2 regions of the Alteromonas sp. ABM1_013 genome follow, and region 2 is predicted to be linked to the other one. Evidence: predicted binding sites of a transcription regulator. Region 2 holds the regulator's gene; the other holds the start of a gene.

Region 1 (3,171 bases), on a different contig from region 2:
GTTAGAAGCTCGATGAACTCAGGTAAATCGATTTGGCCATTGCCATCACGATCGAAAAAGCTGAAGTCCTTTCTAATTTCTTCAATTTTAGATTCTGAAAGTTGAGTGTCCACTCGCATTCCTTATTTCAACTGCAATAAACACGAGTGTAACGCCCTTCTTTCTGACTGTCTACGCCTGATTTTCTTTTGCTTTAAGTGCGCGTAAACGTTGAGCTTCTGCTTTTTCCTTACGCTTTTGTTCCATGGTCAAACGCGCTTCAGTACCTACGTGTTCCTGCTGACGCTCTTTCGCTAGCTGAACCTGCTTTTCGCGTTCTCTAAAGCGAGCAATTTGTTCGTCAGTATGTGTGCCGTAGCAATGAGGGCAGCTTACGCCAGGCTCATATTTATCGCTCTGTTTGTCTTCTGCGGTAATAGGAAGTCGACACGCGTAGCACTGTTCGTAATGACTCTTTTCAAGGTCGTGGTTTACTGCAACGCGATTATCGAATACAAAACAATCGCCTTCCCACATAGACTCTTCTTTTGGTACATCTTCAAGATACTGTAAAATGCCGCCTTCTAAGTGGTAAACCTCTTCAAACCCCTGCTCTTTCAAATAGGCTGTCGACTTTTCACAGCGAATGCCGCCGGTACAGAACATGGCCACTTTTTTATTTTTTGACGGGTCGAGTTCTTTTTCTACGTATTCTGGGAATTCACGAAACGTATCGGTTTTAGGGTCGATGGCGTTCTTGAAAGTACCAATTTCTATTTCATAACCGTTTCGGGTGTCGATTACCGTCACATCTGGGTCGCTTATTAGTGCATTCCAGTCTTTAGGCTTAACGTAAGTGCCTACGGTTTGGCGAGGGTCGATACCTTCAACGCCCATAGTCACTATTTCTTTTTTAAGTTTCACCTTAGTGCGATAGAACGGCTGTTCGTCGTGAAGTGATTCTTTGTAAGAGATAGGATTGATACGTTCATCGCTATTCAGATAAGCGAGCAATGCGTCGATACCCTCGCGAGTACCTGAAACAGTGCCATTAATGCCTTCGTGGGCAAGAAGAAGTGTACCTTTGATACCATTTGCTTCCATAGCTTCTAGAAGCGGCTGGCGGATTTCTTTAAAGTTTTCAAGCGCAACAAACTTATACATTGCGCATACAATATATTTAGACATATTTTAACCTTTGCTGATTGGAGCGTAAGACCAGTGCAAAAATGCGGCGCGGAATATAACAAAACTGAGCGTTAAAAACTAGGCGATATTTTCAAATGAAGAAAAGTCTGCCGTTGTAGCTTGGTGCTTATCTTTCCCATCTTTCCCGTCATCGGCGTCGCCTTGCGAAGATATAACATCGTAAAGTAACGTATTATCTTCTTTTATGGCGTTGTCATACTGCTTTTTCAATCGTTTCTGGGTAGCTAGGCTGCAGTTGTCTACAACGTCATCGGGGATGCGTTTTGCGTCATCGGTTTGAGCTAACGGCGCGGGTTTCATACTAAGAAAAAGGCGTGCACTTTCATAGTCAGTAGCGATTAAATTTGAGTACACTTGCATGTCTGTCCACTCATTTTCGCTGACGGACAACGACGGTCGCCTGTAGTGATTTAACGCCGCAAGTTGCGCCTCTATACTATTCGCGGTGTCCGCGTCTGAGGTTGCCGCTTCAATTTCAAACGGCTCAGCTACGCTGTGTTGCTGCATTGCAAGGTATAACGAGAACAATGCCCCCTGCGATGACGCTCGAGCAAGTACACCACTTCGCTCCCAGTAAATACTGGGGTCTAGTGTTGTTTGTTCATTTGCTGAGGCTAAATCTGGCGACATACGTACACAATGCTGTTGTTGTATACGTATGTTGTCGGCAAGATAATGTTTTTCTTAAGCTTATTTTCTAAAGTTAGATATACTTCTAGTTACTGATAGCCGGTTTATTCACGGATTCGAAATGCAATTTAGCAACAAACAAGTATTGATTGTTGAGGATCAACGTCCTTTCCTTCTTCTTTTGAAAGGGCTAATGCATTCAATGGGTGCGTCTGATGTTGTCACTAAGTCTTCCGCTGAACAGGCAGTATCGCTTTGTAAAAAACATAAATTTGATATTGTCATTTGTGACTTACACTTGGGCGCTGATACCAAAAATGGCTATGAACTCATAGAAGAGTTGCGCACGCGAAGGCTTATTAACCCCACCTCAGTATTTATTCTTATCAGTGCTGATAGTGCTCGACCGGTTGTGCTTGGCAGTATTGAACGCCGCCCAGACGATTTTCTAATAAAGCCCTTCTCACAAGTACAGTTAAAGTCTCGCATTGTTCGTGCATGGCAAAAACGACAATTTCTTCAGCAAGCGTTCAACTTAATAGAGCAAGGTGAATACAATAGCGCCGTAGATCATATTGAGACTCTTTTAGAAAACCCCCAGCACTACAAAGGACACTGCGAACAACTGCTAGTTGAACTCTATTGGCGCATCTCTCAACCTCAAAAAGCTCTAGATGTATTAAAAGAGTATATCGAAGGTAGACCTGTACTATGGGCACAAATAGCAATAGGTAGAACCTACTTGCTGTTGAACGATTATGAAAAAGCGATATCCATTGCCAAGAAAACGTTAAAACGCAACCGTTTCAATGCTGATGCTCATGATATTCTTGCGCAAGCACACCACGCCTTGGAAGCGGGTGAAAAAGCCCTAGATGCAATTAAGGAAGCTATCAAGCTGTCGCCCTTTTCATTACCTCGTCATTTTAAGGCTTGTGAAATTGGTCGGGAAAATAACGATTTAGTGCTAGCAGCCAACTCTAGCCAAGCAATTTGGAACCTATCAAAACGCACTGTGCACAAAGCAAGCTTACATTGGTGCACAATGATACGCAGCCTACTTGATGTTGCTGAGTCAGCTGATGACAAAAGCCAGCGTAATAAGTATCAGCAAGAAGCTTTACTTACGTTACAGAGAGGTAAGTTCGATGAGCACCTATATAGAATCGACAGGGAGTTCGACGTAGAAATTTTTGGCAACATTGTAAATGCAAGAATAAGCGCGATTGATGGGAAACTCATTGATGCAAAGCGTCATCTGAATACATCGCAAATACAGCTTGATGATAAATACGCAGAAGTACCTACAGCGTTTATTCCAGATAGCATTAACGTTATGTACAAACTAGGAGA
Region 2 (3,171 bases):
TTAATCAAAGTAATCGCCGTCACCGGTGGTAAAGGTGGCGTCGGTAAAACAAACATTACGCTTAACACTGCTATCGCCATGGCGAAGCAGGGCAAGCGTGTAATGGTTCTTGACGCGGACCTTGGTCTTGCAAACGTAGATGTGATGCTAGGCCTGCGAGTTGAGAAAAACCTATCTCACGTACTCTCTGGCGAGTGCACGTTGGACGAGGTTTTAGTAACCGGCCCCCACGGTATTAAGATTGCGCCCGCCACATCTGGTACGCAGTCAATGGCGGAACTCTCACCCACACAGCACGCTGGCTTGATAAGAGCGTTTAGCGAGCTGCGTTCTCAAATAGACGTATTAATAGTCGACACCGCTGCTGGCATTTCAGATATGGTATTAAGCTTTTCTAAAGCCTCCCAAGATATCATGGTGGTGGTTTGCGATGAGCCAACATCACTAACTGATGCGTATGCGCTGATAAAAATCCTTAACCGTGAGCACGGTGTTTTTCGCTTTAAAGTTGTGGCCAATATGGTTCGCGATGTGCGAGAAGGTCAGGAATTATTTAGCAAATTAAGCAAAGTGACAGGGCGTTTTCTTGATGTTGCACTAGAATTAGTGGCGACGGTGCCATTTGACGAAAATATTCGCAAAGCTGTGCGTAAGCAAACAGCTATTGTTGATGCTTTTCCAGGCTCTCCTGCAGCCGTAGCGATAACCAAGCTAGCAAACAGGGCGCTTACTTGGCCTATTCCAGCGCAGCCTGGAGGTCACTTAGAATTTTTCATTGAACAATTAGTTGCAGAAAAAGCCGTAGGAAGTCAACGTTGAACAGCAAGGCAGCCGCTTATCAACAGCAAACAGATAAATCGCAGTTAGTCGAAAGACATGCGCCTCTGGTTAAGCGTATTGCGCACCATTTGATGGCGCGCCTGCCTGCGAGTGTACTTGTTGATGACCTTATCCAATCAGGCATGATTGGTTTGTTAGAGGCCGCTCGAAACTTTGATGGGTCAAAAGGCGCAAGCTTTGAAACCTTCGCAGGTATCCGCATTCGCGGTGCCATGCTGGACGAAATACGCAAAGGTGATTGGACGCCACGTTCTGTTCACCGAAATGGTCGCGCAATAACAGAAGCGATATCTCAGGTAGAAAGTGAAACTGGGCGCGACGCACGAGATTCTGATATTGCTGACAAGCTTAATGTGAGCTTGCAGGATTATCACCAGATGCTCAATGAAGTAAATGCCGGGAAGTTGGTCGGCATTGAAGATTTAGGTGTGTCGGAAGATGTGATCACTACCGAGCAAAGTCGAGGCAGTGATGCACCGTTAGAAGATTTAATGCAGGGCGCATTTCAAAAAGCGCTGGCCCATGCAATAACGACATTACCCGAGCGAGAAGCGATTGTTCTTTCACTTTACTATGATGAAGAACTAAACTTAAGAGAAATAGGCGAGGTTCTCGACGTAAGTGAGTCGAGAGTCAGTCAAATTCATAGTCAAGCCATGTTAAAACTCAAATCACGAATGAAATCGTGGCAAGCTGACGAAGAATAGAAATTAAAAACAATTAACCCCTCAGTGGAGGCTATTTTGGACAAAAGCATGAAAATTCTCGTGGTCGATGACTTTTCAACCATGAGACGTATCATCAAAAACCTACTCAAAGACTTGGGTTTTGCCAACATTCAGGAAGCGGATGACGGAAGCACTGCATTACCTATGTTACAACAAGGCGATTTCGACTTTGTTGTTACTGATTGGAACATGCCTGGTATGCAGGGTATAGATTTGCTCCGCGCGATTAGAGCCGATGACAAACTTAAGCATTTGCCAGTACTTATGGTGACCGCCGAAGCGAAGAAGGAACAGATCGTTGCCGCCGCCCAAGCGGGTGTGAATGGTTACGTCGTTAAACCTTTCACCGCGGCAACGCTTAAAGAAAAATTAGATAAAATATTCGAACGTTTAGGTTGATCCAGACGCTCACCAGATAAATGAGGTTTACTGGATGTCAACGAATGTAAACGTTCCAATATCGTTAGAAGAAGCAAAGCAGCTTGTCACTTTTCTCGAAGAAGGTGACAAGGCTTCAGCTAACGCACTACTTGAAGCCGTCTCAATGAAAGAAAACGTTGAGCTATTCGCTGAAGTAGGCAAGTTAACGCGTCAACTCCACGACGCATTAAACAACTTTCAAATAGACGACCGCATCAAAAATCTAGCTACAGACGATATCCCTGATGCCCAGTCCCGCCTTACCTACGTAATTGAAGAAACCGAAAAAGCTGCTAATACTACTATGGATGCCGTTGAGGCGAGTATGCCCATCGCTGAACTGCTATCGGAGCGGATCGAAAAGGTTATGCCAGAGTGGAAAAAGCTGATGAACCGCCAAATCGAGTTGGGTGAGTTTAAGGTTTTATGTGCAGACTTAGACGAATTGTTGGAAGACGGTTCGAATCAGTCGGCTAAACTTACACAGTTACTTACAGAAGTTTTGATGGCACAAGGTTATCAAGACTTGACTGGACAGGTTATTCGTCGCGTTATCGACTTGGTTAAAGAAGTCGAAGATAGCCTTGTAAACATGCTTACTATGTTTGGCGAACGGGACGGTGCAGAACAAACTAAACCTTCCAGCGTTAAGGCCGATAAGGTTGATGGTGTAGAGGCAGAAGGCCCAATTATTGATGCTGACAAACGAGATGACGTCGTTTCAGGTCAAGATGATGTAGATGATCTTCTGTCTAGCTTAGGTTTTTAGGGGAGCGGGTGCATGTCGTTTGATGTTGACGAGGAAATATTACAGGACTTTCTAGTTGAGGCTGGAGAGATACTTGAACAATTACAAGAACAGCTCGTTGATCTTGAGAACAATCCTGAAGACGCGGACTTGCTTAACGCAATTTTTCGCGGCTATCACACAGTAAAAGGGGGAGCGGGCTTCCTTTCTCTTACTGAGTTAGTTGAAATTTGTCACGGTGCTGAAAACGTCTTTGACGTTATGCGCAATGGCCAACGAACGCTAACGCCTGAGTTAATGGATATCATTTTGCAAGCCACTGATGTGGTAGTTGAAATGTTTGAACGAGTAAAAGCACAAGAGCCGCTAGAGCCGGCAGATGCACACCTCGTCGACCTGTTACACAAACTCAGTCGCCCAGAATCTCCAGATGAA

The links. The regulator FliA, encoded in region 2, starts transcription of late flagellar genes. The targets are predictions, from matches to a motif close to CTAAAGNTNNNNNNNNNNNNGCCGATA.
Region 1: ACXAGK_RS11435 (VC2046/SO_2500 family protein) is a predicted target of FliA. The motif match lies at 1,851-1,877, and genes of this name have one in related genera.

What each region holds. Positions count from the first base shown of each region.
Region 1 covers NZ_JBSWXH010000003.1:710,655-713,825, reverse strand. The annotation lists gene ACXAGK_RS11445 (EF-hand domain-containing protein) at 1-119, opposite strand, end outside; gene trhO (oxygen-dependent tRNA uridine(34) hydroxylase TrhO) at 172-1,167, opposite strand; gene ACXAGK_RS11435 (VC2046/SO_2500 family protein) at 1,246-1,818, opposite strand; gene ACXAGK_RS11430 (response regulator) at 1,940-3,171, shown strand, end outside.
Region 2 covers NZ_JBSWXH010000001.1:778,700-781,870, forward strand. The annotation lists gene ACXAGK_RS03275 (MinD/ParA family protein) at 1-819, shown strand, start outside; gene ACXAGK_RS03280 (RNA polymerase sigma factor FliA) at 816-1,547, shown strand; gene cheY (chemotaxis response regulator CheY) at 1,584-1,967, shown strand; gene ACXAGK_RS03290 (protein phosphatase CheZ) at 2,002-2,757, shown strand; gene ACXAGK_RS03295 (chemotaxis protein CheA) at 2,770-3,171, shown strand, end outside.